3 regions of the Actinoallomurus sp. NBC_01490 genome follow, and region 2 is predicted to be linked to each of the others. Evidence: predicted binding sites of a transcription regulator. Region 2 holds the regulator's gene; each other region holds the start of a gene.
The links. Region 2 encodes LexA, which represses DNA repair genes until DNA is damaged. Its sites were predicted from a motif close to TCGAACANNTGTTCGA; they were not measured.
Positions count from the first base shown of each region.

Region 1: OG417_RS21680 (alpha-ketoglutarate-dependent dioxygenase AlkB) is a predicted target of LexA. The motif match lies at 4,209-4,224, and genes of this name have one in related genera.
Region 3: OG417_RS14220 (DUF6504 family protein) is a predicted target of LexA. The motif match lies at 6,621-6,636, and genes of this name have one in related genera.

Region 1 covers NZ_CP109433.1:4,546,021-4,556,185, reverse strand. The annotation lists gene OG417_RS21695 (glycoside hydrolase family 3 N-terminal domain-containing protein) at 1-1,038, opposite strand, end outside; gene OG417_RS21690 (RNA-guided endonuclease InsQ/TnpB family protein) at 1,131-2,117, shown strand; gene OG417_RS21685 (lysozyme) at 2,327-3,166, opposite strand; gene OG417_RS21680 (alpha-ketoglutarate-dependent dioxygenase AlkB) at 3,557-4,186, opposite strand; gene OG417_RS21675 (WD40 repeat domain-containing serine/threonine protein kinase) at 4,321-5,775, shown strand; gene OG417_RS21670 (cysteine hydrolase) at 5,795-6,415, opposite strand; gene OG417_RS21665 (MFS transporter) at 6,594-7,979, opposite strand; gene OG417_RS21660 (MerR family transcriptional regulator) at 8,183-8,566, shown strand; gene OG417_RS21655 (hypothetical protein) at 8,543-9,172, opposite strand; gene OG417_RS21650 (carbohydrate-binding protein) at 9,432-10,165, shown strand, end outside.
Region 2 covers NZ_CP109433.1:8,933,243-8,943,407, reverse strand. The annotation lists gene OG417_RS41245 (lytic polysaccharide monooxygenase auxiliary activity family 9 protein) at 1-158, opposite strand, end outside; gene leuS (leucine--tRNA ligase) at 467-2,932, shown strand; gene lexA (transcriptional repressor LexA) at 3,082-3,780, opposite strand; gene OG417_RS41230 (LysM peptidoglycan-binding domain-containing protein) at 4,037-4,369, shown strand; gene nrdR (transcriptional regulator NrdR) at 4,604-5,059, shown strand; gene OG417_RS41220 (vitamin B12-dependent ribonucleotide reductase) at 5,133-7,952, shown strand; gene OG417_RS41215 (metalloregulator ArsR/SmtB family transcription factor) at 8,147-8,482, shown strand; gene OG417_RS41210 (DUF2071 domain-containing protein) at 8,479-9,222, shown strand; gene OG417_RS41205 (hypothetical protein) at 9,577-10,140, shown strand; gene pdxR (MocR-like pyridoxine biosynthesis transcription factor PdxR) at 10,142-10,165, opposite strand, start outside.
Region 3 covers NZ_CP109433.1:2,950,078-2,960,242, reverse strand. The annotation lists gene OG417_RS14250 (GNAT family N-acetyltransferase) at 1-333, opposite strand, end outside; gene OG417_RS14245 (cobyrinate a,c-diamide synthase) at 330-1,649, opposite strand; gene cobO (cob(I)yrinic acid a,c-diamide adenosyltransferase) at 1,646-2,248, opposite strand; gene OG417_RS14235 (magnesium chelatase subunit D family protein) at 2,248-4,332, opposite strand; cobalamin riboswitch at 4,390-4,511, opposite strand; gene OG417_RS14230 (LLM class F420-dependent oxidoreductase) at 4,621-5,646, shown strand; gene OG417_RS14225 (GNAT family N-acetyltransferase) at 5,682-6,239, opposite strand; gene OG417_RS14220 (DUF6504 family protein) at 6,268-6,543, opposite strand; gene OG417_RS14215 (helix-turn-helix domain-containing protein) at 7,048-7,932, shown strand; gene OG417_RS54300 (DUF397 domain-containing protein) at 7,962-8,072, shown strand; gene OG417_RS14210 (alpha/beta hydrolase) at 8,233-9,267, shown strand; gene manA (mannose-6-phosphate isomerase, class I) at 9,257-10,165, opposite strand, start outside.

The DNA of each region.
Region 1 (10,165 bases), 4.4 Mb from region 2:
CAGGCCGGTGACCGCGCTCTGGCCGTACGTCGGGCTCTCCCCGCACACGAGCAGCAGGTCCATGCCCGCCTTGGCGGCGGCGACCGCGCGCTGCGCCGTCGTGCCGAAGTTCGCCAGACCGCCGGCGGTGAGCGAGTCGGTGATGGTGACGCCCGTGTACCCGAGGCGTCCGCGCAGCTCGTTCTGGACGATGGTCGACGACAGCCCGGCCGGGTAGTCCGGGTCGAGGGCCGGATAGGTGGCCCAGGACAGCATGACGAGCTTGACGCCCGCGCTGATCGCCGGTTTGTACGGCGCCTCGTCGACCGAGCGCAGCGTGGACGCGGAGGCGGTGAGCGTGACGGGCACGGAGTCGGTGTTCTGGTTCTTGGACGCCGAGCCGAGGCCCGGGAAGTGCTTGGCCGTCGCCGCCACCTTGTGCCGCTGCTGCGCGGTGATGAACGCGCTGCCGAGCTCACCGCAGACGGCCGGATCCTTGCTGTACGAGCGGCCGTACTGGTCCTCGAAGTCGCCGGTCTTGCGGTACACGTCGAGCACCGGGGCGAGGTTGACGTTCATGCCGACGCTCGCGAGGAGCGCGCCGGCCTCGTCCCCGGCGCTGGTCGCCGCCGAGACCGGGTCGGACGACTGGCCGATCTCCTTCTCCGACATCGCCGGCCCGCCGGGCAGGCGGCGCACCTGGCCGCCCTCCTGGTCGGTCATCAGCAGCAGCGGCGCGCCGACCGGGCCGGCGGCGTTGGCCTCGTTCAGCTGCTCACAGACCGAGGCGATCTGGTCGAGGCTCGAGATGTTGTCGCCGAAGAAGATCACGCCCGCGGCCCGGCCACCGGAGATCGCGTCCAGGAGCGACTGCGGGACGGTCGTGCCCGAGTAGGAGTAGATGACCCGCTGCCCGGCCTGCTGCTCCGGCGTCAGGGCGGCGGGCCGTACGGTGCTCCGCCCGGCGGCCCGCGCGCTCCCGGCCAGGCCGGCCGTCGCGAAGGCCGCGCCGGCGCCGGCGAGCAGGGCGTTGCGCCGGGTGATCGAGTTTTCGTTCATCGGCTGCGCGGCGTTGAGACCCCGGCCTTGCGGCCGGGGTGGAAACGCCGCTCCCTCCTCGAAATGTCGGTGGTGGTGGTTAGCGTCGTGGCATGCGATTTCGGCTTCAGCCCACGCCTGCTCAGGAGGCGGTGTTGCTGGAGCATTGCGCGCACGCCCGGTATGTATGGAATTTGGCGGTGGAGCAGCACCGGCATTGGCGGCCGGGACGGGCGAGCGCGCCGGGCTATGCCGAACAGTCCCGGCAGCTGACCGAGGCCAGGAGAGAGTTCGAGTGGCTGGCGGCGGGGTCCCAGACGGTGCAGCAGCAGGCATTGCGTGACTTCGCCCAGGCCATGGCGAATTTCTTCGCCGGGACCCATCGGCGTCCGAAGTGGCGTAAGGCGGGCGTCCATGCAGGGTTCCGGATCGTCGGGCAGCGCGGCCGTCACTGGGATGTTCGGCGGCCGTCCCGCAAGGTGGGTGAGGTTCGGATCCCGAAGGTGGGTCTGCAACGCCGGCTGGCCCGGGCGCAGCGTGGGTCGAACCGGCGCAGGCGCGTCAAGACCGCGATCGCCCGGCTGAAAGCCCGCCAGACCGACCGGCGCAAGGACTGGGTCGAGAAGACCTCCACCGATCTGGCCCGCCGCTTCGACCTGATCCGCATCGAAGACCTCAAGATCGGCAACATGGTGCGTTCCGCACGCGGCACCATCGCCGCACCGGGGGCGAACGTGCGGGCCAAAGCCGGACTCAACCGATCCATCCACGCAGCCGGATGGGGCCAGTTGGCGACCCGTCTGGAGCACAAAGCCGCCGGCCGGGTAGAAAAGATCAATCCCGCGTACACATCCCAGACCTGTCATGCCTGCGGGCATCGCGCAGCGGACAACCGTGAGAGCCAAGCGGTCTTTCGCTGTCGCGCCTGCGGGCATACCGATCACGCGGACGTGAACGCGGCCAAGAACATCGCGGCAGGACGTGCCGTGACGTTCCTGCCCCGACCAACCGACCCCGACCGACCTCCCGAGCGGGGAGCCCTCCAGCCATTGGGCGGGGCCATGAACCGCGAACCTCAACCTGTTCCCTCCTGCGTGTAGGTGATCGGGTTGGAATCCCCGCCTTCAGGCGTGGGAGGACGTCAACTGGTGTCCGCGCACGGACTCCGGCCGCCGCCGGAGGGTGCGCTGCCTCTCTTCCTGTGTGATGCCGCCGGGGCGGCGGTGCGGGGGCTCCGGCTCGCGCCGGAGGTCAGGGGAGGATCCGTCCCGCCGGGCGTGCCCGGCGGGACGGAACCCGGTCCGGCGGGTCAACCGTTCGCGAGGGCCTTGACGCGCGAGTAGTCGCCGTTGAAGTAGTCCTGGTCTCCGGGGAAGACGCCGGAGTCGGCGTACTGCCAGATGGTCTGGAAGCCCCAGTTGTAGGGCATCGGGCCCGGTGAGCCGTTGTAGTTGGCGAGCATCAGCGGGTTGGTGGAGGAGAAGTCGCCGGTGTTGCCGGTGCACTGGCTCCACCAGCTGGTCGCGGTGTAGATGACCGGCCAGCGGCTGGTCTTCGCGTGGTACTCGTTGCTGAACGAGAGGATCCAGTTCACCATCCCGGCGGCGGACAGGCCGTAGCAGGCGGCGCCGTAGGGGTTCCACTCCATGTCGAGCATGCCGGGGAAGGTCATGCCGTCCTTGGACCAGCCGCCTCCGTGCGCGACGAAGTAGTCGGCCTGGGCGGCGCCGGACGAGGTGTCGGGCGTGGCGAAGTGGTACGCGCCGTGCACGATGCCCGCGTAGTACGCGCCGGTGTACTGCTGGGAGAAGTACGGGTTGGTGTAGGTCGTCGACTCCGTCGCCTTGACGTAGGCGAACCGCGCGCCGTTCGCCGCCACCGAGGCCCAGTCGACGTTGCCCTGCCAGCCGCTCACATCGAGGCCGGGGGTCTGGACGACGTTCGGCCGGACGAGCATCCGGCCGGAGCCCGGCTCGTGCTTGGCCACCTGCGAACCCAGCCAGTCACGTTCGGGATGGGTGATCGGGTCGGCGGAGGCGCCGGCGGGCCGGGCGGTCGCCAGGAGCGCGCCGCACAGCAGGGCCGCCGCGGACAGGACGGTGAGACGCGATCTGCGCGCCGTTTGGGATGAGCGCTTGCGTAGTGCCACGTGATCCTCCAAGGAGGGGGAGACCTGGGGACTGTCGTGCACTCCCGCGGGCGATGCGTTCGCGTCGGGTCGCGGCGGCAGGGAACCGCGGGGGATCGGCGGGGCTTCTCCTTCCGGGTCGGCATGGATACCCATTAGTAGGTAGATATCTTCCGCGTCCGCATTAGAAAAGGTGGAAAAGTATCCCGACCGTGCCGGTGAAACCGGCGAATTCCCCGCTTTTGCCAGCTCAGGAGTGTGGAGGGCACCGGAAGGGGTGGAGGAGATTGGCCGGATCCGGCAACCCCTCGACCGTCCCCCGACAGAGGCTCTCGCGGGCCACCCCTGTGCGATCAGTGGACGTCGCACGCGCCGGCCACTCCCCCATCAGGGAGACAGGCCGCCGCGCGGTCAGCGGACGCCGCGGGGGCGGAACTGGATGCTGATCCGCGGGCCGGCCGGGCGGGCGGTCTTGGGTATCGCGTGCTCCCAGGTGCGCTGGCAGCTGCCGCCCATGACGAGGAGGTCGCCGTGACCGAGGTCGTGGCGCAGCGTTGGACCGCCGCCGCGCGGGCGCAGCAGCAGGCTGCGCGGCGCGCCGACCGAGACGATCGCGACCATGGTGTCCTCGCGACGTCCGCGCCCGATGCGGTCGCCGTGCCAGGCGACACTGTCGGCACCGTCGCGGTAGAGGCAGAGCCCCGCGGTGCGGAACGGCTCGCCGAGTTCGCGTGCGTAGTGCGCGGTCAGCGCGTCGCGCGCCTCGCGCAGGATCGGCTCGGGCAGCTCCTCGTCCTCGCCGTAGAACTTCAGCAGTCGCGGGACGTCCACGACGCGGTCGTACATGTGCCGGCGCTCGGCGTGCCACGGCACGGCGCGGGCGAGGCGGTCGAACAGGACGTCGGAGCCGGTCACCCAGCCCGGCCGCAGGTCGATCCACGCTCCGCGGTCGAGCACCGTGCGCCGCACCGACGAGCCGAGCACGCCGAGCTCGATCTCGTCGCCGCAGTCCAGCAGGGACCCCTGGAGCGCAAGCGTCATGACCTCAGTCTACGCGACGCGTTCAAACACATGTTCGACCATGATCGCTCCCTGACGCCGGGCCGAGCTCGGTGATTCCCGTGTTCCGACCGGCTCACGAGCCGACCGACGGCGCAGGTTGAACAAAAGGTCGAGTGGGTGTCCGTCAAGGAACGACGGTCGCACTGCGGCGGCATCCGGGCATCACCGTGGTCCACGACATCGAAGATCATGACGGCCGGCCTTATGTCGTCATGGAGTTGCTGGACGGCCGCGATTTCAATGCGCTGCTCGCCGAGTGTCCCGGCGGGCCGCCGGTCGGTTCCGCGGTCTCGCTCATGGCCGAGGTCGCCGATGCGCTGGCCTACGCACACGACAACGGTGTGGTGCATCGCGATATCAAGCCGACCAACCTCATGCGTCTGGCCGATGGCGCGGTGAAAATCTGCGACTTCGGCCTTGCCCGCCACGCCGGGGCGACCAGTGGCCTGACCATGACCGGCGGGGTGCTGGGCACGCCGGCGTTCATGGCCCCCGAGCAGTGGCGGGCAGATCACGCCGACGCCCGCACTGACCTGTACGCGTTCGGTGCGACCCTGTACGCCATCCTGACCGGAGCCCCGCCGTTCCCCGGCCCGTCCGTCGAGTTGTTGCGCGACCAGCACCTCAACAGCCTGCCTCCGCGCTTGCGGGACAAGCGTCCGGGGGTCTCCCCCGCGCTCGATGACCTGCTGCAGCGCTTGCTGGCCAAGAACCCCGCTGACCGGCCGGCCGATGCCACCGAGGTCACCGCGACCCTCCGTGGTGTCCTCTCTGGCCTTGAATCCGTCCCGGTCCCCCAGTCGGCCTCCTCCGCGCCACCCGCGCGCACCCCGATGATGCTCCCGGCGGCTGCGACCGCCCCGACCGCGACCCGGGACGAAAAGGGCGCGCGGCACGACCCTCCACCCTCCGGTCCGAGCCGGCGCACCTTGATCCTGGGCGGTGTCGGTCTCGCCGTCGCCGCCGGCGCTTCAGCGACCGCCTTCCTCCTTCCCGACCACCACCACTCCGCTGGAAGGAAGGTCACCCACACCACGAGCGAGACCGACCAGGACAGCACCAGCCCGTACGAATCCTTCACGCTCCCCGGCTACACCGGGGACGTGCACGCGGTGATCTTCAGCCCGGATGGCAAGACCCTCGCCGGCGGCTGTGTGGACAACGTCATCCTGCTGTACAAGGCCGCCACTCACACCGACATCGCCGCCCTCAAGGTCGGTGGTCCCCTGAGCGGCGAGAACTCGGTGGCGTTCAGCCCTGACGGGAAAGCCCTCCTCAGCGGCGGCATTGACGACACCGTTCGCCTGTGGAACGTCGCCACGCACGCCAACATCGCGAGTCTGGCCGGCCACACCAGCAACGTGCGGTCCGTGGCGTTCAGCCCTAACGGCAATATGTTCGCCAGCGGCAGCGACGATCGCACCATTCGGCTATGGGACGTCGCCACTCAACACAACATCGCCACCGTCCCCAGCCAAACCGGCGCCGTGCACTCGGTCGCCTTCAGCCCCGACGGCAAGACCCTCGCCAGCGGCAGCGGGACCGCCCGGGTGTGGATTCTGTCGTGACCCTCACGTGGCCTCGGTGTCATGGCCGGTGCTCACCCACCAGCGCGGCCATGCACTCGTCGGCCGGCAGGCACCCCGCCGTCGCGAGATCCAGGTTCGCCAGCGAGGCCAGGTGCACGTCCTCGCTCGCGGCCGTCACGCAGTCGGTCACCGGATGCACGTGGAATCCGAGATCCGTGGCGTGGCGGGCCGTCTGCTCGACGGTCAGGTTGGTCGCCACCCCGGTCACGAAGAGCGTGGTGACGCCCTCGTCGCGCAGACGCTGCGCCAGATCGTTGCCCGCGAGCCCGGACAGCTTCTGGTTGTCGACCACGTTGCCCGCCTTCGCGAGATGGTCCATCTCGTCAATGATCCGCGCACCCGGCGCGTACGGCCGGAAGCTTTCCTGCGCGTCCGCGACGGCCCGCATGAAGGCGGTGTTACGAACCAGCTCGCCCTCGTCTTCGGGAATCGTGAAGCGCGTGAAGTAAACCGGAACGCCTGCCCGGCTCGCGTCCTCGTGGAAGCGCGCCGCCCTGCCGATCACACCACTGCGTTCGACCGGCTCGCCGAGCATGCCACCGAAGTAGCCGTCGCGACGGACGACGTTGACCTGCCAGTGCAGCGCCAGTACCGCCGCTCGCCGCATCTCGATCGCCATTGGCCGCTTCCCTCCCGATGAACCGCCGCGCCCCTCCCCCACGGCGGACGCGGCGCTGCGCCTGCTCGTTGATCAAGCACGATTCTTCCCGATGGTACGGCCGTGGGCCATCAGGGCACGGGATCGCTGAGTACCGGTTCACCGGGGCGCAGGCGGCGTCCACCCAGGTAAGGAACGCTTAGCCGCGCGCCGCGCTCCCCCGGCCGCGCGCGGCGGCGAGGAGCATGCCCGCTGCCGCCGCCCCGGTGGTGAGCAGGAAGGCCACGCGGAACCGCGCGTCGTCCGGCGACGGGCCGAGCGCGAGTGTCAGCACGGCGACCGTGAGCGCGCCGGCGAGGTACTGCGAGGTCGTCAGCAGCGCGCCCGCCGTGCCCTGGTGCTCCGGCGGCACGTCGTGGGTGCCGATGATGAACATCCCGGTGTAGATGACTCCGTGCCCGAAGCCGCTGATCAGCAGGCCGGGCAGCAGGTCGGCGGCGTACGAGGAACCGCCCAGGCTGAGTGCCAGCCACAGCAGGCCGGCGGTGGCGGTGGCGAACCCGCCGACGAGGACGCCGTCCGGGCCGATCCGCCGTACGGCACGGCCCGCGACGGTGTTGCCGGCGGTCACCATCGCGGCCATCGGCAGGAACGCGGCGCCCGCCTCGAGCGGCGAGTAGCCCTTCGTCGTCTGCAGCAGCAGGGTGAGCAGGTAGAACTCCGAACCGACGCTGGCCATGTACAGCGCGGTCGCGGCCGCGCCGGACCGCAGCGAGCGCGTGCGCCGCAGGACGTGCTCGATCAGGACGTTGGGCGAGGTCCGCTCGTTGCGGACGAACACCGCGAACAACGCGACCGCCAGGCCGAGGCAGACGAGCGTCGGCGCGGAGGCCCAGCCGCGGTCGGAGCCGAGGCTGAGGCCGATGACGAGGGTGAGCACGGTGCCGGTACCGACCACGGAGGCGAGCATCGGGATGCGGCCGGTCGGCCGATGGCCCCGGCCGGTCCCGACCCAGACGGCGGCGCCGAGCGCGCACAGGAGCGTGAGGGGCACGTTGACGACGAAGGTGAGCCGCCACGACGCCGTCGTCAGCAGGCCGCCGAGGACGGCCCCGGCGGCCAGACCCGACGCCCCGACCGAACCCCAGACCACCAGCGCGCGGCTGCGCTGCGGACCCGCGGGGAAGGTCGTGCCGATGAGCCCGAGGACCGCGGGTTGCAGCAGTGCCGCGCCGAGTCCCTGCACGCCACGTGCGGCCAGCAGCACCGCGCCGTCCTCGGCCGCGCCCCCGATCGCGCTGGCGACGCCGAAGGTGACGATCGCGCCGATGAAGAGCCGGGCCGGGCCGACGCGGTCGGCCAGCCGTCCGCCGACGACGAGGAAACCGGCGAACAGCACCGCGTAGGCGCTGACCACCCACTGCGCGAGCGCCGAGTCGAACCCGAGGTCGGCGGCGATGCTCGGCAGGGCGATGTAGATGATCGAGTAGTCGAGGGCGATGAGGAACTGCGCCACCGACAGAACGGCCAGGGTCGCGGGTCGGCGTACGGTCGCGGACGCCGTCGGCGCGGTCACAACAGTCACGAAGTCTCCGTCTTCGGGAGAGGCAGGGACGCCGCCGAGAGTACGGGCGGGCACGCACAGATCGTCCACCGCCAATGCCCGACGGCACTGACCCGGCCGGTTCCGGCCGCCGACGGCGCCCCTCCTCTTCGCCGCCGCGAGATGGAGGACCATGCTCGAACGTTCACACTAGTGTGAAGGCAAGACGTCCACCGGGAGGCAGGGTGAGGATCGGTCGGCTGGCCGAGCGGACGGGAGTCCCCCCTCGCCTGCTGCGGTACTACGAAGAGCAGGGCCTGCTGACGCCCGAGCGCCTATCGAACGGCTACCGCGACTACGGCGAGCACCTGGTCGGCCGGGTGGCCCAGATCCGCGGGCTGCTCGACGCCGGGCTGACGACGAGCATCATCCGCCAGATCCTCCCGTGCCTGGACGACCCGTGCACGATCCACGTACGCGACGCGGACCCGGACCTCATCGCCGCCCTCGAGCACCAGCGCGAGCAGATGGACGCCAAGATCGCCTGCCTGACGAGAAACCGCGACGCCATCAGCACCTACCTCGACGCCGTACGCCGGGGCGGCTCAGGAGACGATGAGCGTCCATAGCCGGGACGCCATGCCGGAGACGCGGATGTCGAGACGATGTCTCCCCGGCGCGAGTCCCGGCTCGATCAACACCCACCAACCGTCGTCGGCGACCCGCTCACCGCTCTTGAAATCCACCGGGTTGCCGGGCACGGCGGAGGCGATCGCGTACGGCCGGCCGTTCGTGACCCGGGCCGGAGTCAGCGGCCGACCGTCCAGCGTCACGTCCATCCGGCCCGCCGAGAGCGTCGAACGCGGATCGCCCGCTCGCATCACATAGTTCACCACCGGCGCCAGAATCGGCCGGCCCGCAGGAACCGCGCAGGTACGCTCCGACCTCCCCCTGGGCGTGCCGCCGCCCAGCAGCCAGACCGTGTCCGGCTGATTCAGGCCGCACCGCCGCGAGTCGAAGTAGCGCGATGCGGGGATGGACGCGACGCGGAGCCACCATCGCCGTACGGCGGCGGCGAGGTCGACGTCCCCGGTCGGCCGGGCCGTGGGCGACGCAGTGGCGCCGCCGGTGGGAGGCCGCCCGGCGGTTCCTGAAGATTCTGTCGTACAGCCCGTCGCGGCGAGGACTCCCGCCGAGAGCACCACGACCGCCAGGCGCACCGTCTGAACCCTCACGAGATCCCTCTTCCGCGCATCGACCGACGCGCAGCCTACGGCGACACGTCGCGCCGGTCGTGCCGTTTTCCGCTGCGACACCCGTATTCGCAGCGGAATTCGGCGTAGGTCTCTGCAAACGGCTCATTCGGGAGTACTCTCCAGGAAACAAACAGGAAGGTTTCCTAAGAGAAGGTTAAGAGAACGCTTCCACCCCCCGGTTGGTCCCCGCCAGGACTACGGCCGGTCCGTACGTTCACCCCCCGAAGGAGAAGCGACCATGCGATGGAAGGCAGGCACGACCGGACGGCGGCGTGGGCTCCTCGCCGCCGCGACCGCCGCGGTCGGCGCGGCCGCCCTGGCGCTCGGCACGGCCTCGGCCGTCTCCGGCGCCACCGCCGCGTCCGCGAGTGAGCACGCAGCCCCCGCCGCGCTCGGTGGCAACTGGTACGGCGCGGCGCCGTACGTCATGCCGTTCGACAACAGCCCGCCCGACCTCGGCCCGGTGATGAGCGCGACCGGGCAGAAGTCCTTCCAGCTCGCGTTCATCCTCGCCCCGAACGGCGGCGGGTGCAGCCCGACCTGGGACGGCACCCACCCCGTCTCCTCCGACACGCAGGCCAAGTCGGTGATCGACGGGATCCGGGCGGCCGGCGGCGACGTGACCGTCTCGGCCGGCGGCTACGGCGGCACCAAGCTCGGCCAGACCTGCGGCGACCCGTCCTCGACCGCGGCGGCGTACCAGCAGGTGGTCAGCAAGTACGCGCTCAAGGCGATCGACTTCGACCTGGAGGAGCCGGAGTACGAGAACGCGACGGCGATCCACAACGAGATCGGCGCGGCCAAGATCCTGCAACAGAACAACCCCGGCCTGTACGTCTCGGTCACCACGGCCGGCACGACCGGCGGCGAGGGCACGGGCTGGTTCGGCAAGCAGATGCTGGCCGAGGCCAAGAGCCAGGGCTTCACCCCCGCCAACTACGCGATCATGCCGTTCGACGGCGGGTTCAACGG
Region 2 (10,165 bases):
TGGATCGGACCGCAGTCGGTGACCTGGTGCTGGGCGCAGCGGTAGCTGCGGCTGGGCGGTGAGGTGGTGTAGCCGTGGGCGAAGGCGGGGGTGGCGGTGAGCAGGGGTACCGCCACGGCCGCGGCGCCGGCGACGGCCAGGGCGAGCTTTCCGTGCATGGGTGACCTCCTCGGATGGGGAGTCCTGGCGGGGACCCTGCTCGGAAATTTACTGGAAACCTTCCTAAAAGTAAGCTGGCCCGTGAGGAAGGGCGGCGTCACCCGTGGCGTCAAAGCACGACGGTTCTTGCTTGCGCCTGCGCTAGTCTTGGGATATGCGCTCTCGGCTGCTCCTTAGCCGGCCGCGTTGACGTAACCGATCGGTCGACGCGGCAGCCCCTCCTGTGCGAGGGGCCTTCTCATGCGGAGAGACCTTCTAAGGGGCACAGTTTCGTGGAGCCGAAGCCGTGCGAATCAGACGAGGAACGATGACTGGCGCCGACGAGAACTTTGACCCACGGGCGATTCAGGAGAAATGGCAGGCCCGGTGGGAGGAGCTGAAACCCTTCACCGCCGGCGAGGACCCCGGTGATGAGCGGCCTCGCAAGTATGCGCTGGACATGTTCCCCTACCCCTCCGGCGACCTCCACATGGGCCACGCCGAGGCGTACGCCATCGGCGACGTGAGCGCCCGCTACTGGAACCAGCACGGCTTCAACGTCCTGCACCCCATCGGCTGGGACTCCTTCGGCCTGCCCGCCGAGAACGCCGCGATCAAGCGCGACTCCCACCCGGCGGAGTGGACGTACGCCAACATCGACACGCAGGCCGAGTCGTTCCACCGCTACGGGATCTCCTTCGACTGGTCGCGCCGGCTGCACACCTCCGACCCGGAGTACTACCGCTGGAACCAGTGGCTGTTCCTGCGCTTCTACGAGCGCGGCCTGGCCTACCGCCGGGGCGGCCGGGTCAACTGGTGTCCCAACGACCAGACCGTGCTGGCCAACGAGCAGGTCATCGCCGGCCACTGCGAACGCTGTGGCGCCCTGGTGGAAAAGCGCCTGCTGACCCAGTGGTACTTCAAGATCACTGAGTACGCCGACCGGCTGCTGGCCGACATGGACGGCCTCGACTGGCCCGAGCGCGTGCTGACGATGCAGCGCAACTGGATCGGCCGGTCCGAGGGCGCCGACGTCGTGTTCGAGATCGAGGGCCGCGACGAGCCGGTCACCGTCTACACGACCCGGCCCGACACGCTGTACGGCGCGACGTTCTTCGTGGTGGCCGCCGACGCCCCGCTGGCCGACGAGATCTGCGCGCCCGCGCAGCGGGCCGAGTTCGAGGCGTACCGCCAGACGGTGGCGCGCGAGTCGGAGGTCGAGCGGCTGGCCGCCGACCGCGAGAAGACCGGCGTCTTCCTGGGCCGCTACGCGATCAACCCGGTCAACGGCGAGCGCATGCCCGTGTGGGCCTCGGACTACGTCCTGGCGGAGTACGGCCACGGCGCGATCATGGCGGTGCCCGCGCACGACCAGCGCGACCTGGACTTCGCGCGCCGGTTCGACCTGCCGGTGCGGGTGGTCGTGCACACCGGCGAGGCCGACCCCGCCGAGTCCGGTGTCGCGACCCCCGGCGAGGGCGAGCTGGTCAACTCCGGCCCGCTGGACGGCCTGACCAAGTCCGCCGCGATCCCGCGGATCACCGAGATCCTGGAGGAGCGCGGGCTGGGCAAGGCGGCCGTCAACTACCGCCTGCGCGACTGGCTGATCTCCCGGCAGCGCTTCTGGGGCACGCCGATCCCGATCATCCACTGCGAGGCGTGCGGCGAGGTCCCGGTCCCCGACGAGCAGCTGCCCGTACGCCTGCCGGACAACCTGCGCGGCGCGGACCTGGCGCCGCGCGGCGTCTCGCCGCTGGCGGCGGCCACCGACTGGGTCAACGTCGCGTGCCCCAAGTGCGGCGGCGCGGCCAAGCGCGACACCGACACGATGGACACCTTCGTCGACTCCTCGTGGTACTTCCTGCGCTACTGCTCGCCGGACTACACCGAGGGCCCGTTCGACGTCGAGAAGGTCCGCCGGTGGATGCCGGTCGACCAGTACACCGGTGGGGTCGAGCACGCGATCCTGCACCTGCTGTACAGCCGGTTCTTCACCAAGGTGCTGTACGACATGGGCATGCTGGACTGCGTCGAGCCGTTCACCCGGCTGGTCAACCAGGGCCAGGTGATCCTCAACGGCTCCGCGATGTCCAAGACGACCGGCAACCTGGTCGACCTGGGCGAGCAGATCGCCGAGTACGGCGTCGACGCGGTGCGCCTGACGATGATCTTCTCCGGGCCGCCCGAGGACGACATCGACTGGGCCGACGTGTCGCCGTCCGGCGCGGTGAAGTTCCTGGCCCGCGCGCACCGGGTGGCCGCGGACGTCGCCTCGGTGCCCGGCGCCGCCCCGGCCTCGGGCGACGGCGAGCTGCGCAAGGTGACCCACCGCACGATCGACGAGGTCACCCGGCTGGTCGAGGCGCACCGCTACAACGTCGCGGTGGCCCGCATGATGGAGCTGACCACCGCCTCCCGACGGGCGATCGACTCCGGTGCGGGCCCGGCCGACCCCGCCGTACGCGAGGCGGCCGAGACGCTGGCGGTGATGCTGTCACTGGTGGCGCCCTACACCGCCGAGGAGATGTGGGAGCGCCTGGGCCGCGACGGCTCCGTGGCCAAGGCCGGCTGGCCGACGGCGGAGCCGGCCCTGCTGGTCCAGGAGTCGGTGACCTGTGTGGTCCAGGTGGCGGGCAAGGTCCGCGACCGGCTCGAGGTCTCTCCGGAGATCGGCGAGACGGAGCTGGAGCGGCTGGCGCTGGCGTCGGAGAAGATCCAGGCCGCCCTCGGCGACCGCGGCATCCGCAAGGTCGTCGTCCGCGCTCCCAAGATCGTCAACATCGTCCCGGCGTAGTGCCCGTCTCGCAGCCCCGCCTGTCGGCGGCGCTGCGAGACCGGACGCACGCCGTGGCGGGGCGAATGCCCGCAAAGGCGACATCAAAATGCGGTGAGGGCACCCCATGGCGGGGCGCCCTCACCGTGCACAGTCCGGAGACGCGTCGATCACATCTTGCGCAGCACCGCGACGACCCGGCCGAGGATCGTCGCGTCATCGCCCGGAATCGGGTCGTACGCCGGGTTGTGCGGCATCAGCCACACCTTGCCGTCGCGGCGCTTCAGCGTCTTGACCGTCGCCTCGCCGTCGATCATGGCGGCGACGATGTCGCCGTTCTCGGCCACCGGCTGCTGGCGGACGACCACCCAGTCGCCATCGGCGATCGCGGCCTCGATCATCGAGTCACCGGTGACGTTGAGCAGGAAGTGCGTGCCCTCGCCCACGAGCTGCTTGGGCAGTGCGAAGACGTCCTCCACGGCCTCTTCGGCCAGGATCGGGCCACCGGCGGCGATGCGGCCCACGAGAGGCACGTACGCGGGCGCGGGACGGGTCGCCGTCTCCTGCCCCGAGGCCGTCTCGTACGACTCCGGCTCGCTCCGTACGGCGGCCGAGCCGGGCATGCGGACCACGACGGCGCGCGGGCGGTTGGGGTCGCGCAGCAGGAAGCCCTTGCGCTGCAGCGCGCGCAGCTGGTGCGACACGCTGGAGGTGCTCGTCAGCCCGACCGACTCGCCGATCTCGCGCATCGACGGAGGGTAACCGCGGCGCTGGACGGAGTCGCGGATCACCTCCAGAACCTTGCGCTGGCGTGCCGTCAGCCCCGACTCGTCGCGCGGGCCGTCGGGCATTTCCCGAACCTTGCTCATCTATGTCTCCGCTGGATGACTGTGCTCCGGTGACGCGCTGTCGCCGGTATTTCGTTCCTGTACACGGACGTTAGCGCCTTCGCGCTAAATGATCAAACACCTGTTCGAAGATGTCCTGGAAATTCGTCGGCTCTCGCGGTACAACTCGTACTGATGTTCGATCGAAATCTCTTTCGACTCGGCGAGGGGAGATCGACATGAGCGAGCGAATCGACGAACACGTGTGTCGGGTCTCTCCTCCGACGAAGGGGGAGGCATGAACTCATCCGCTCGGCCTCATCCCGCCGCGCCCGTGCGGCTCACCCGGCGCGGCCGGGTCGTCGTGGTCGGTGCCGTGGCCCTGGTGCTCCTCGCCGGCTTCTGGACGGGGGCGCGGCACGGCGCCCGTGCCACGTCGGGCGGAGAGAGAGGGCCGGCGGTCGCCCGTGAGTCGGTGGTCGTGGGGCCGCACGACACGTTGTGGGGCATCGCCGTACGCGCCCGGCCGGAGGTCGACCCCCGCGTCACGGTGCAGCGCATCATCGACCTCAACGCCCTGTCCGGCGCCGTCGTCAATCCGGGCCAGAAGGTCTACATTCCCGCGCGCTGACGGCCTCGCCGCTCGCCGGTTCCCCTCGCCGGGCGAGGGCGCGACACGCCGACGTCGCCGTGACGTGAGCGGGCTCTTCGTGCTCCTGTTGCCGACGAGGTTGCGGAGGCCTCTGCGGAGCCGTACGGTAGACCACAACATCTAGTAGTTACACGGATGTAGTTCACCACAGGTTGTGGTTACGCAGTGAAGCCGCTGTAATCGAGACGTAACGCCGGGGGAGGGGGATCGACCGTGCACTGCCCGTTCTGCCGCAACCCCGACAGCAGGGTGATCGACAGTCGCTCCACCGACGACGGCGCGGCGATCCGGCGGCGCCGGTCGTGCTCCGAGTGCGGTCGTCGTTTCACGACCCAGGAGACCGTACTCCTGATGGTCGCCAAACGCAGCGGAGTCACCGAGCCGTTCTCCCGCGACAAGATCGTCGCCGGGGTGCGCCGGGCCTGCCAGGGGCGCCCGGTGACGGAGGACGCACTGGCTCAGCTCGGACAGCGTGTCGAGGAGGCCGTCCGGGCCACCGGCACCGCCGAGATGCGCTCGCACGACGTGGGGCTGGCCATCCTGGGGCCGCTGCGCGAGCTGGACGAGGTCGCCTATCTGCGGTTCGCCTCCGTCTACCGGGGGTTCGAGTCGATCGACGACTTCGAGAAGGAAATCGAGACTCTTCGCGCGGCGGAGCGCGACCGGTAACACCGGCGCCCGATTGCGTGTTGTACGAGGTAATCCTTGGAATGGGCCGGTTCGGCCTGAGAAGGGGGAGGTCATGACGGAGACGGTGAGCGGCCAGGCACGGCGCGGGAGGGGCGGCCGCAAGGGGTTGAAGATGCGCCGCATCTTCACCCGGCCCGGCATTCACCCGTACGACGAGGTCCGGTGGGAGCGCCGCGACGTCGTCATGACCAACTGGCGCGACGGCTCGGTCAACTTCGAGCAGCGCGGTGTGGAGTTCCCCGAGTTCTGGTCGGTGAACGCGACCAACATCGTCACCTCGAAGTACTTCCGGGGCGCCGTCGGCACGCCGCAGCGGGAGTGGAGCCTGAAGCAGCTGGTCGATCGGGTCGTCGGGGTGTACGCCGAGACCGGCCGCAAGCACGGCTACTTCGCGAGCGACGAAGACGCCGAGATCTTCGAGCACGAGCTGACGCACGCACTGGTCCACCAGGTGTTCAGCTTCAACTCGCCGGTGTGGTTCAACGTCGGCACCTCGTCGCCGCAGCAGGTGAGCGCGTGCTTCATCCTGTCGGTGGACGACACGATGGAGTCCATCCTGGACTGGTACAAGGAAGAAGGTGTCATCTTCAAGGGCGGTTCCGGCTCGGGTGTCAACCTCTCCCGCATCCGGTCCAGCAAGGAGCTGCTCTCCTCCGGTGGCACCGCGAGCGGCCCGGTCTCGTTCATGCGCGGCGCCGACGCCTCGGCGGGCACGATCAAGTCCGGTGGCGCCACCCGGCGGGCGGCCAAGATGGTGGTGCTCGACGTCGACCACCCCGACGTCGAGGAGTTCATCGAGACGAAGGCGCGCGAGGAGGACAAGATCCGCGCGCTCCGCGACGCCGGCTATGACATGGACCTCGGCGGCAAGGACATCGTCAGCGTCCAGTACCAGAACGCCAACAACTCCGTCCGGGTCAGCGACGAGTTCATGCGCGCCGTCGAGTCCGGCTCCTCCTTCGGCCTGCGGGCCCGCCTGACCGGCGAAGTGATCGACACCGTCGACGCGAAGGGCCTCTTCAACAAGATCGCCAAGGCGGCCTGGGAGTGCGCCGACCCCGGCATCCAGTACGACGACACGATCAACGACTGGCACACCAACCCGGAAACCGGGCGCATCACCGCAAGTAACCCTTGTTCCGAATACATGAGCCTTGATAACTCGTCGTGCAATCTGGCGAGTATCAACTTGTTGAAGTTCCTGAACGACGACAACACCTTCGACGTCGACAACTTCGTCAAGCTCACCGAGCTGATCATCACGGCGATGGACATCTCCATCACCTTCGCCGACTTCCCGACCGAGAAGATCGCTGAGACCACGAGGGCGTACCGCCAGCTCGGCATCGGCTACGCCAACCTCGGTGCGCTGCTGATGGCGACCGGCCACGCGTACGACTCCGAGGGCGGCCGTGCGCTCGCCGCGGCCATCACCTCGCTGATGACCGGCGTCGCCTACCGGCGCTCCGCCGAAATCGCCGGCGTCGTCGGCACGTACGACGGCTACGGGCGCAACGCCGAGGCCCACAAGCGGGTCATGCGCAAGCACGCCGCGGCCAACGACCAGGTCCGCACGCTCGACGAGATCGACAAGGCCATCCACACCGAGGCGACCCGGCAGTGGCAGGAGTGCCTCAAGGTCGGCGAGAGGAACGGCTACCGCAACGCCCAGGCCTCGCTGCTGGCGCCGACCGGCACGATCGGCCTGATGATGGACTGCGACACGACGGGCATCGAGCCCGACCTCGCGCTGGTGAAGTTCAAGAAGCTCGTCGGCGGCGGGTCGATGCAGATCGTGAACAACACCGTGCCGCGCGCGCTGAAGAAGCTCGGCTACCAGCCCGAGCAGGTCGAGGCGATCGTGGAGTACATCGCCGAGCACGGCCACGTCGTCGACGCCCCCGGCCTGCGGCCGGAGCACTACGAGGTGTTCGACTGCGCGATGGGCGAGCGCGCGATCAGCCCGATGGGCCACGTCCGGATGATGGCCGCGACGCAGCCGTTCCTGTCCGGCGCCATCAGCAAGACGGTCAACGTCCCCGAGAGCGCGACGGTCGAGGACATCGAGGAGGTCTACCTCCAGGGCTGGAAGCTCGGCCTCAAGGCGCTCGCGATCTACCGCGACAACTGCAAGGTCGGCCAGCCGCTGTCAGCGGCGAAGAAGAAGGCCGAGGAGAAGGCGGAGCCGGCCGCGGCCCCCGTCGAGGTCGGCCCGGTGCGCACGCGGCTGCCCAAGCGCCGCCCGGCCACGGTGACGCGCTTCTCCGTCGGCGGCGCCGAGGGCTACATGACCGCCTCGACGTACCCGGACAACGGCCTCGGCGAGGTGTTCCTCAAGCTCGGCAAGCAGGGCTCCACCCTGGCCGGGGTCATGGACGCCTTCTCCATGGCGATCTCCATCAGCCTCCAGTACGGCGTGCCGCTGGAGACCTGGGTGGAGAAGTTCACCAACATGCGGTTCGAGCCGGCGGGCATGACCGACGACCCGGACATCCGCATGGCGAACTCCATGATGGACTACATCTTCCGCCGTCTCGCCCTGGACCACCTGCCCTACGAGACGCGGGCCGAGCTGGGCATCTTCTCCGCCGAGGAGCGCGCCGCCCAGGCGGCCGGCCAGGACCCGGCGTCGGTGCACACCGACGACGACGTCGACCCGGAGACGCTGGCCCAGTCGGCCCCGGTCGAGCGCCCGAAGCCGGAGAAGTCCTCCCAGGCCGCCGCCGGCGCCCACTCCTCGACCGAGCTGATCGAGAGCCACCAGGGCCGCACCGCCGACGCCCCGCTGTGCCTGACGTGCGGCACGAAGATGCGCCCGGCGGGCAGCTGCTATGTCTGCGAGGGTTGCGGCTCCACCAGCGGCTGCAGCTGATCCTGAGCCCCGTAGGGGCATGAACCGCCTGGTCGAAGCGGGGAGCCGACGAGTCATCGGCTCCCCGCTTCGCCTTTCCTTGTGGACGTTGTACTGCATGCGACGCTGAAGAACGTGGGATGCGAGACGTTTCCGGTGCTGGATCAATGCTCCTAGGGCTTGTCGCTCCTTAGCTCCTGTGCTAAATAGCAAGTATGGAAACGGACGAGCTCGAGCAGGAGGCGAGTGTCTTCCGGGCGCTGGCGGACTCAACGCGTCGGCAGATCCTGGAAGAGCTGCGCTCAGGGGAGCTGGCCGCCGGTGAAATCGCGGCGAAGTTCCCGATCAGCGGGCCGTCCGTCTCGAGGCATCTGGGGGTGCTCAAGGCCGCCGGGCTGGTACGGGAACGCCGTGACGCCAACCGGATCATGTATTCGCTCGTCGAGGAGCGGCTGGCGCTGGGTGTCGGCCGCTTCCTGAGCGCGGTCTGTCCCGAGGAGGCCATCTCCCGACGGCTCAGGCGGCGTGCCATCGAACGGGGACCGGCATGAGGCGGCCACGGCTGTCGAGTGTCGTCGAGCGCCGCCTCCTGGTGAACTATCGCGTCGACCCGACGGTCGTCGCCGGGCTGTTACCGGCCCCGCTGCGACCCCAGCAGGTCGACGGCCACGCGGTCGCCGGGATCTGTCTCATCCGCCTGGGTCAGGTCCGCCCGCGCTCGGTGCCGTACGGACTCGGTCTGCGCAGCGAGAACGCCGCGCATCGCATCGCGGTCGAATGGGACGGTCCGGAGGGGCTCCGGACCGGGGTCTACATCCCGCGCCGGGACAGCGGATCGATCGTCAATGTCCTGGTGGGCGGGCGGCTGTTCCCCGGTAGGCATCACCGCGCCTCGTTCGACGTACGGGAGACGTCGCGGGACCTCCATGTCGGCTACACCAGCCGTGACGGCACAACCCGCGTGAGCGTCGACGTCGGCGTGGCCGAGAGCTTCCAGGGCAGCGCGCTGTTCACCGACCTGACGGAGGCGTCGGAGTTCTTCCGCCGCGGGTCGGTCGGCTTCTCCGCCGGCCGGGACGAGAGGTGCCTGGACGGACTGGAACTGGACACCGGCTCCTGGCGTGTGGACCCCGTCGAGGTCCGCGCCGTGCGTTCCTCGTTCTTCGATGACGAGGACCGGTTCCCGCCGGGCAGCGTCACGTTCGACTGCGCCTTGCTGATGCGCGACGTCTCGGTGACCTGGAACCCGCTCCCGCCGATGCCGCTGTCCCCGGCACCGGGCGTTCCGTAGAGGCTTGAAGGCCTTGAGGTGACGATGCTCCGCCTGGTGGAGTGGCCGGGTGTTTCATCGGACCCTGTGGGAGCGGAGCCTGCATCAGGGAGGCTCCGCCGAAGGGCTGTCGCTGACGTCTGATCAGGTCGTCGTTCATGAGCGCCGCACCCGGCTTGTCGGCGTGGACCGATGGACGGGTCCGCTTCACTGGGACGTGTCCGTCGGCACATACCCCCGCGCGGTTGTCACGGTGGTGATCAGTGCCTGATCATCGCCCAGAATTCCGACCAGTTGTCCTGCCTGGACGTTCGGACAGGGGCCCTGCTGTGGAACAGTGAGCTGCCTCGTTGGAGCGGGCACGTAGTGACCGCGGTGGACACCGTGCTCGTCGGTGGCTGGCGCGGTTACACGCCGCTCATGGCGATTGATCTCCGGACGGGGGCACGCCGCCGGGAAACGGACGATCGCCTCGACACCGTGCTGCCCGTCCCCGCCGGTGAGGGCGTGCTGGTCGGCGCACCGGGCGAGACGAAGGTTCGGCTGGTCGACCGGTGTAATGGCGAGGAGCTGTCACGCTGGCGGCTGCCGGAGCCGTTGACCGGCAGCGACGATGGGCCGGCATTCACGCCGGTCGGCACCGATCGCTTCCTCGTACGGTGCGGGCGACGGTCCGTGGTCGACATCCGACTGTCGTCCACCGACGTGCGCGAGCTCGTTCGCGCTGAGGCCGATCTTGTGCCAACGGCGGTCGAGTACACCGCGGGCATCGGTCGCGCGGTGCAAACCCAGCCCTCGCCCTTGAGGCCCGCCGCCGCCCAGCGAAGGCTGAACCTGGAAATGGTCGTGATGCTGTGCATCACCCCCATCCGGCTCGGGCTGGCCGCCAACGAGCCCGGGCTCCGGCGGACCCGCGCCCGGTCGGCCGTGTTGGTTTAGGTCACGAGTCGAGGGCGGCGATGAG
Region 3 (10,165 bases), 5.8 Mb from region 2:
CTCGACCGCGTACCCCCTGCGACGCGCCCAGGGCGCCATCCAGTAGCCGACCTCGGCGCGGCCGTCGGCCCAGTCGGTACGGCCGAGGCCGATCGAGCCGGCGAACCGCTCGTCGGCGACGATGGCGAAGTTCATCGCCCGCGCCGGGTCGGTGTGGGCGTGCGTCGTGCACCAGTCGACGGCGGTCTGCATCGTCTGCGTCGCCGCCCATGGCATCCAGCGCCGGATCTCCGCGTCCTCGCTGGCGGCGAGGACGTCCTTCGCGTCGTCCTCTTCGAACGGCCGCAGCAGCAGTCGTTCGGTCTCCAGCAGAACACCCTCGTCGAAAGTCATGCGGCGGCCCCCACGAAACGCGTTGCCATCTGTGGCATCCCAGCCCAGTGGAGATGAAGGTATGAGGCAAGGCAATTCGCCGAGGTGAAGCCATCCGGGCCCTCGGCGGACCACTGCCAGGCGGGCGATGTGTCCGGTCCCCGCGAGCAGACGGTGCGGTGGAACTCGTGCCCGCGCACCCGCTCACCGGCCCGCGCCACCGGCGAGTCGCGCACCGCGACCGCCTCCCGGTAGCCGAGCGTGAGCCGCCGGGTCATCCGCGCCTCCGCGTCCAGCACACCGCACATCGGCAGGTCGTCGAGCCGCCGGGCGAGGTAGAGCAGGCCGGCGCACTCGGCGTAGATCGGGCCGCGGAACGCCGCGACCGCTCGGCGCAACGGCTCGTTGGCCGACAGCTCCGCGGCGTACGTCTCGGGGAATCCGCCGCCGATCACCACTCCGCCGGTCTCCGGCGGCAGGGCGGTGTCGCGCAGCGGGTCGAAGCGTACGACCTCGGCGCCCGCGGCGGCGAGCAGCTCCTCGTTCTCGGCGTAGCCGAACGTGAACGCCGGGCCGCCCGCCACGGCGATCCGCGCGCGCCCGGCCGGCGCGGCGACGGCCGGGTCCCAGGGCTCGGCGGCCGGCGGCCCGGCGGTGTTCGCGAGCGCGACCAGGCCGCGCAGGTCGCAGCCCTCGGCGACGAGCGCGCCCAGGCGCTCGACGGTGGCGAGGGCCTCGGGACGGCGTTCGGCGGCCGGGATCAGGCCGAGGTGACGTGACGGCGTGGCCGCGTCGTCGTGACGGCGCAGCACGCCCAGGACGGGCAGGCCGGTCTCCTCCACCGCCGCGCGGCAGATCTCCTCGTGCCGGTCCGAGCCGACCCGGTTGAGGATCACGCCGCCGATCCGCACGCCGGAGTCGTAGGTCACGAAGCCGTGCACGAGGGCCGCGACCGACCGGCCGGCGGAGGCGGCGTCCACGACCAGCACCACCGGGGCGCCGAGCAGCTTGGCGACGTGGGCGGTCGAGGCGAACTCCCCCGCGCCCGCCGCGCCGTCGTACAGGCCCATCACGCCCTCGACGACGGCGATGTCCGCGTCGCGCGCGCCGTGCAGGAACAGCGGCTCGACGAGGTCCTCGGCGGTCAGCCACGGGTCGAGGTTGCGGCCCGGCCGCCCGGCGGCGAGCGCGTGGTACCCCGGGTCGATGTAGTCCGGGCCCACCTTGTGCGGCGAGACGTCGAGGCCCTGCGCGGCCAGCGCGGCGATCAGCCCGGTGGCGACGGTCGTCTTGCCGCTCCCGGACGCGGGGGCGGCGACCACGAGCCGCGGGATCACCACTCGATGCCCTTCTGGCCCTTCTGCCCGGCGTCCATGGGGTGCTTGACCTTGCCCATCTCGGTGACCAGGTCGGCGATCTCCAGGAGCCGGGGGTCGGCGTCGCGGCCGGTGACGATGACGTGCTGGTGGCCGGGGCGCGCCGCCAGCGTGGCGACCACGTCGTCCACGTCCACCCAGCCCCACTTCATCGGGTAGGTGAACTCATCCAGGACGTAGAGCTTGTAGGTCTCGGCGGCGAGGTCGCGCTTGATCTGCTCCCAGCCCTCGCGGGCGTCCGCGGCGTGGTCGTCCTCCGTGCCGGGCCGCTGGATCCACGACCAGCCCTCGCCCATCTTGTGCCAGGCGACCGTCCCGCCCTCGCCGGACGCGCCGAGCACGCGCAGCGCGCGCTCCTCGCCGATGCGCCACTTGGCGGACTTGACGAACTGGAACACCCCGATCGGCCAGCCCTGGTTCCAGCCGCGCAGCGCCAGCCCGAAGGCGGCGGTCGACTTGCCCTTGCCCTGGCCGGTGTGGACGATCACGAGCGGGCGGTTCCGCCGCTGCCTCGTGGTCAGCCCGTCGTCCGGCACGCTCTCGGGCCTGCCGCGCGGCATCAGGCGACCCTCCGGTCGCGTACGACGCCGGCCAGGCCGTCGGCGGGCAGGTCCTCCAGGCGGACGAGCTCGGCGCCGAGGCGTTCGGCGAGCCGGGCCGCGAGGCCGAGGCGCACCGGGCCGCTCTCGCAGTCGACCACGACCGAGGCGGCCTCCCGCAGCAGGGTGGCGGCGCGCAGTGCGTCGTCGACCGAGCCGTGCGTCGCACGGCCGTCGGTGACGATGACGACGAGCGGGCGCCGTGCCGGGTCGCGCAGGTGCTCGGCGCGCAGCACGCCGGCGGCCCGCAGCAGCCCGGCGGCGAGCGGCGTACGGCCTCCCGTCGGCAGGTCCTCCAGGCGGCGCGCGCCGGCCTCGACCGAGGAGGTCGGCGGCAGGGCCGTCTCGGCGTCGCGCCCCCGGAAGGTGACCAGGCCGACCTTGTCGCGCCGCTGGTAGGCGTCGAGGAGCAGGCTGAGCACGGCGCCCTTGACCGCGCGCATGCGCCGCCGGGCCGCCATCGAGCCGCTGGCGTCGACGACGAACAGCACGAGGTTGCCCTCACGGCCCTCGCGGACCGGTTCGCGGATGTCGTCGGCGCGGATCACCAGGCCCGGTCCGCTGCGCCCGCGCGACCGCTGATGGGGCGCGGCGGCGAAGAGGGTGCCGGCGAGGTGCACGGTGCGAAAGCCCGGCCGGGCGCCGGTCGTACGGCCGTACGGGGTGCGCGAGCGGGAGCGGCGGCCGGGCGCGCCCTCGCCGATGCCCGGCACGACGAACAGCCGCGGCCGGTAGGCGGCGTCGGCCGGGGAGGTCTTCGGCCGGTCGGCGCGGGACGCCGCGTTGCCCGACAGCGCCTGGCCGATGTCGACCAGGGCCCCCTCGGCCGGCAGGTCCACCGCGTCGGGCAGGGGCGTACCGGAACCCGGGCCGTCGGGATCGGTGTCCGGGTCGGGTTCCGGTTCGGGCTCGGGCTCGGGGTCCTCGGTGGTGATCTCCGAGCCGTCCTCCTCGGCCGGCGGCCGGGGCTCGGGGACGGGCGGCGAGGGAGGCTTCGGCCGGGTGGAGCCGGGCCGGGGGTCCTCCTCGGTGTCGTAGTCGCCGGTGCGGTCCAGCACGTCGTCGAGCCGGTCCTCGTCCAGGCCGGGCGCGTCGAAGGGGTCACGGCGCCGCCGGTGCGGCAGCGCGAGGCGGGCGGCGAGGCGTACGTCGGCGGGCGTGACGGCGCCGCGGTCGTGCCAGGCGGCCAGCGCGATCGCGGCGCGGGCCATCACCAGGTCGGCCCGGAGCCCGTCGACCTCGAACTCCGCGCAGACCGCGGTGATCTGCCGCAGCGCGCCGTCGGACAGCACGACCTCGGGGAGACGGTCGCGGGCGGCCTGGATGTGCCAGGCCAGCTCGGCGTCGGCGCGCGCCCAGTCGGCCGTGAACCCGGCCGGGTCGGCCTCGTAGGCGAGGCGCCGGCGTACGACCTCGGCGCGCTCGTCGGGGTCACGCGTGGCGGCGACCTCGGCGGTCAGCCCGAACCGGTCGAGCAGCTGCGGACGCAGCTCGCCCTCCTCGGGGTTCATGGTGCCGACGAGCAGGAACCGGGAGGCGTGCCGCACCGAGACGCCCTCGCGCTCGACGTAGGACTGCCCCATCGCCGCGGCGTCGAGCAGCAGGTCCACCAGGTGGTCGTGGAGGAGGTTCACCTCGTCGACGTAGAGCACGCCCCGGTGCGCGGCGGCGAGCAGGCCGGGCTGGTAGGCGCGCACGCCCTCGGTGAGCGCCCGCTCGATGTCGAGCGAGCCGACGAGGCGGTCCTCCGACGCGCCGACCGGGAGCTCGACGAGCCGGGCGGGGCGCTCGTGCCGTTCCGCGTCGTCGTGCGGGCCGTCGGGGCACTCGGGGTCGGGCGCGTCCGGGTCGCAGGAGAACCGGCAGCCCGCCACGGCGGAGATGGCCGGCAGCAGCCCGGCGAGCGCACGGACGATGGTCGACTTCGCGGTGCCCTTCTCGCCGCGTACGAGGACGCCGCCGACCGACGGCGACACCGCGTTGATCAGCAGGGCGAGCTTGAGGTCCTCGAGCCCCGCCACGGCGGAGAACGGGTAGGTGTTCACCCGGTGTTCGTCCTTCCTCGGGTTGCGCGCCCGTAGGTGGCCTGCAGGTGGCGGCCGGAGTCTCCTGGCTCCCGGATCGTCACCCGCCCTCGGCCTTCCGGCTTACGCCGTGGCCGTCGGTGAGGGCGAACTCCCCGGTCACAGTTGCGCGACAGCCCCGGAGTCTCACCGGGTTCCTCCGCGTACCGCCGACGCACAGCATCGCACACAGCCGATCCGTCCTCGACAGGTGTATGCCGGTCTGTTCCTGTTTGAATGGAACACGTTCTACTTCTTCCGGAGGTGCGCATGAGGCTCGGCATCAACCTCGGCTACTGGCAGCGGGACCCCGTTGACGACACCGAAACCGTGCTCGCCGCCGAGCGCCTGGGCTATGACCAGGTCTTCACCGCGGAGGCGTACGGATCGGACGCCTTCACCACGCTGACCTGGTACGGCGCGCGCACCTCGCGGATCGGCCTGGGCACGGCGGTGACGCAGATGTCGGCACGCACCCCGGCCGCAACCGCCATGCACGCGCTGACCCTCGACGCGCTGTCCGGCGGACGGCTCACGCTCGGGCTCGGCGCGTCCGGGCCGCAGGTGGTGGAGGGCTGGTACGGCGTGCCGTTCGCCCGTCCGCTCGCGCGCACCCGTGAGTACGTCCAGATCCTGCGCGACGTGTGGCGACGCGCCGAACCGGTGACCAGTCCCGGCCCGCACTACCCGCTGCCGCTGCGGTCGTACGGGGCGGGCGACGGGGTGACGGGCCTGGGCAAACCGCTGAAGTCGATCGCGCACCCGGTGCGCCCGGACATCCCGGTCTACCTCGGCGCGGAGGGCCCGAAGAACGTCGCGCTGTCGGCCGAGATCGCCCAGGGCTGGCTGCCGCTGTTCGTCGACCCCGAATGCATCGAACCGGTCTTCGGCGCGTCACTGCGCGACCGCCCGGACGGCTTCGACATCGCCGCGACCGTCACCACGATCGTCACCGACGACCTGACGGCCGCGCTGGAGGTGGCCAAGATCCCGCTGGCCTTCTACATCGGCGGCATGGGCGCCCGCGACCGCAACTTCCACCTGGACCTGATCGGCCGGCTGGGGTACGCCGAGGAGGCCGCGCGGGTGCAGGACCTGTTCCTCGCGGGTCGCCGGGACGAGGCGGTCAAGGCCGTACCGGACGCCCTGGCCGACGCCATCTCCTTGCTCGGCCCGCTGGACCGCATCCGCGAACGGCTGGAGCTGTGGCTGGACTCCCCCGTGACCACCCTGCTGATCGCCGGCGTGAAGGACGAACCGACCCTCAAGGCGATCCGCGCCATGGTGCCCGCGTAAGCGCCGGCGCCCCATCCAGAACCTGCGGGCCGTTCTCACGGCTTGTCAGCACCCCGACCTTCGTCACCCACCGTTGTGGGACGTAGCGTCGAGTAGAGGACCTGGTCGTGCCAGTGTCCGGCGCGCCACTGGGCCTGGCGGAGGACGCCCTCCCGTTCGAAGCCCGCCTTCTCCAGTGCCCGCTGTTCGGCGAGGTTGCCGCTGTCGGTGAAGGCCTGGATCCGCTGGGCGCGCGTGTGGTCGAACAGGTAGGCCACCAGGAGGCGTTGCGCCTCCGTGCCGATCCCCCGGCCCTGGCAGCTCGGCCGCAGCCCGATCGCGACGGTCCAGCACCACGACGTCTCCGGACGGCCCCACGAACTCTTGAACCACTCGACCCGGCCCGCCACGTCGCCGTCCTCTGCACAGACCGTGAGAGTGCCGCCGTCCGGCGTGAGCAGTCCCGTCTCGGCGAACCGGCGCCGCAGGTCGACGGGGCTGCGGTACCCGAACCACTGGTGAACGCCGGTCCCCTCGGGGCCTGAGAACTCGGCCTCGAAGAGATCGAGGTCCGCCTGCGTGACGGGCCGCAGGACCACCCGCGTATTGATCACGCGTGAACACTACGAGACGCCGGCGGGTTCAGTCCCAGGCGCGCGACAGCATCCAGGTGTCGCTCGCCTCGTCGTAGCGGAGTTCGTACACGCCGATCTCGTGGTCCGGGGTGGCCTCCACCTGCCAGAACTCCCGGGCGGCCGGTTCCTCGGCGTCCGGGTTCCGGTCGCGCCACCAGTCGCGGCTGGTCACCCAGTGGTCCAGGACGCGCAGCACGGTGTAGAGACGCCCGTGCCAGACGAACCGTGACGGCCGGCCGTCGGCCCGCCACACCTCGACCGGGTCGCCGTACGCCCGGCTCATCCGGACACCGTCCACACGTCTCGTCGCCGCCTTCCCGGTCGAACGCCGCCGAAGTGCCCGGGGGAAGACAGGCGTCATCGAACATACGTTCGCATCGACGTTTTGGGAAGAGGGCGACCGGCGCCGATCGGTGATCCGACCGCGACGCGCCGTGCGGATCCGGCGTCCCGCACCGTCAGATCACCGTTTCGGAGCTCCGCTACCCGACAAAAGGATGAGCGACATAGCATTGAACAGGTAAAGTGCGATGTCGTGGCAAGAGGTACTCGTACGACAACGGTGCGTAACGCTTATTTTCACGACAATCCGCTTAAATGAGGCATAGCGGTAGTGTCGGGCAAAAACTCCGTCCATCTCCCCTCGATCCCGCCTACGCTTCCTCAGCGGTCAACGGGCCCGGACAGATGATCCGTCGTCCGCCGCCACCGCCCGCAGCGGCTCCTCTTCCCGTCCACCACCCCTCGTTCAACCCCCCGTCCCGGACGGTCGCTCTGGAGGTGCTCGATGTCCGACGCGCAAAGCCCCACCGTCCGCCGTCGCCGACTGGGCATGGAACTCCGCAGGTTGCGTGAGGCCTCGGGCCTCATGATCGAAGATGTCGCCAAGCACCTCGAATGCTCGATGTCGCGGGTCAGCCGCATCGAGACCGGCAAGTCCGTCGCCCGGATCAGGGACGTGCGCGACATGCTCGACCTGTACAAGGTCGGCGACGCGGCCCAGCGCGAGCAGCTGCTCACCCTGGCCAAGGACGCCCAGCAGCGGGGCTGGTGGACCGAGTACGAATCGGTGCTGTCCGCGGGGCTGGACACCTACGTCGGGCTGGAGGCCTCGGCGGCCTCGCTCCGCACCTTCCAGACCCACCTCGTCCCCGGGCTCCTGCAGACCGAGGAGTACGCCCGCGCGCTGATCAAGGTCGGGCGGCCCACCGAGAGCCCCGACAACATCGACCGGATGATCTCCCTGCGCCAGCGGCGCCAGGCCATGCTCGCCGACGCCGGCACCCTGGAGCTGTGGGCCGTGCTCGACGAGGCGGTGCTGCGCCGGCCCATCGGCGGCGTCACGGTCATGCGCGCCCAGCTCGCGCGGTTGCTCGAGGCGGACGAGCTCCCCAGTGTCACGATCCAAGTGCTGCCGTTCGCCCGCGGCGCCCATCCCGGGCTCGGCGGCGCTTTCACCATCATCGGCTTCCCCGATCCGACGGATCTGGACGTCGTGTACGTCGATTCGCCCGCGGGGAACATTTTCCTGGAGAAGGACAGAGACGTCCGCCGCCACACCACCTGGTTCGACCATCTACGAGCCGCCGCGCTGCCGCCGGACGAGTCGACCGACTTCATCGCCGCGATCGCGGATGAGTTCAAGAAAACGTCCCCGTACCCACGGGGATGATCGGTTCACCATGAAAGGAGAGGTGGGGGATGGGTTGCGACCCCGATCTCGCGGACACCGGCTGGCGCACGAGCAGCCGCAGCTCGCAGGGGGCGGACTGCGTCGAAGTGAGCATCCTCGAAATCGTGAGCGAGCACTGACGTAACTGCTCCGAACGGCCGCGGGGGTCGGTCCCCCGCGGCCGTCCTGGGAGGTCGGTCGGGGTCGGTTGGTTGGGAAGAACAGGGAGGTCGGTCGGTGGGAGAGAACAGGCTCGGGCGCGGGATACGGTCGGACGCGTAACCGAACGAAGGAGCACGAATGCTGCCCTGGTCGGCCGAGTTCGCCGGACGCATCGACGAGCACATCCTCAGCAGTGACCTCCTGCGCGGCAACCCTCTCGGCGACCCGCACGAGCGCCCGCTGGAGGTGTACGTCCCGCCGGGGTACGACGAGGAGCCCGAGCGGCGTTACCCGTCCGTCTACGTGATCCAGGGCTACACCGGCCAGCTGCCCATGTGGCACAACCGCGCGCCGTGGCGGCCGACCTTTCCCGAGCTCGCCGACCAGGTGTTCGCCCGCGGAGAGGCCCCGCCGGTCATCGTCGTCTACGTCGACGCCTGGACCTCGGTCGGCGGCAGCCAGTTCCTCGACTCGCCCGGCACCGGGCGCTACCACTCCTACCTGTGCGACGAGGTCGTGCCCTACGTCGACGCCCGCTACCGCACGCTGGCGAGCCGCGACCACCGCGCGATCAGCGGGAAGTCCAGCGGCGGCTACGGCGCGATGATCACGCCGATGCTGCGGCCGGACGTGTTCGGCGCGCTGGCCACCCACGCGGGCGACGCGCTCTTCGACGTCTGCTACCGGCCGCACTTCCCCAAGGCGGCGCGGCAGCTGCGCGACTCCTACGACGGGTCGGTGGAGGCCTTCCTGGCCGACTTCCGCGGCCGGATCGCCGGCACCAAGGACACCGACCTCCCCCTGATCGAGCAGTACGGCTACTCCGCGGCCTACTCCGCCGACGAGGACGGCACCGTACGGCTGCCCTTCGACGACACCGGCAACGTGATCCCCGAGGTCTGGGAGCGCTGGCTGGCCTGGGACCCCGTGCTGATGGCCGCGCGCCCCGAGCACGCCGAGGCGCTGCGGTCGCTGCGCGGCATCTGGATCGACGCCGGCACCCGCGATGAGTACCACCTCGACTTCGGCGCGGTAGCGTTCCGGCGCGCGGTCGAGGCCGCCGGTGTCGCCGACGACGACGTCCACTTCGAGCTGTTCGACGCCGGGCACGGCGCCATCGAGTACCGCTACCCGCTCGCCCTCGCCTGGCTCGCCGAACGCCTCACACCCTAGGCAGGCTCGCGCGGAAGACCGTGCCGGACCCGGTCACCTCGACCGGGCCGCCGCGGTGCCCGGCGAACACCGCGTCGCCGCGCCGCAGCTCCAGCTCCTGCTCGTCGCGGCGGAGCCGTACGCCGCCCTCGGCGCACAGCAGCAGCTGCGGGCCGGCGGCCGGCAGCACGGGTCGCCGGGCGGCGTCGAGACGCGAGAGCCGGAACTCCGGCGCCGGGGTGACGTAGACGTCCTCGCCCTCGCGGTGCTCGGGCTCGATCACGTCCGGCGGGCCCGGCTCGAACGAGGCGACGGACAGCAGCTCGGGCACGTCGACGCGCTTGGGCGTGAGCCCGGCGCGCAGCACGTTGTCCGAGCCGGCCATCAGCTCCACCCCGGTGCCGCTGAGGTAGGCGTGCGGACGGCGCGGCGGGACGTACAGCGCCTGGCCCGGCCGAAGCCGTACCTCGCTCATCAGCATGGCGACGAGCACGCCCATGTCGCCGGGGTGACGCGCGGCGAGCGAGGCGTACGGCTCGGGAGCGACCGCGGCGGCCTCGGCCACCACGTCCTTCGGCGAGGGCCAGGTCAGCAGCGTCTCGACCGCGCCCCGCAGGTCACCGGCGGTGAGCAGGTCCACGACGGGCCGCAGCGCGGCGATCGGGGCCAGCAGCGCGGCGCTCTCGCGTGGGTCGCGCAGGCCGCACAGCGCGCGGAAGTCGGTCAGCGCGCACAGGATCTCCGGCTTGGGCCAGGAGTCCTTGTAGTTGCGGGACGGGTCGCCCTCCGGGGCGGTCTCGGCGGCGAAGCCCCGCTCGGCCTGCTCCCGGTCGGGGTGGACCTGCAGCGAGAGCGGCTCGGCCACCGCGAGCACCTTCAGCAGGAACGGCAGCCGGGGCCCGAACGCCGACACGGACGC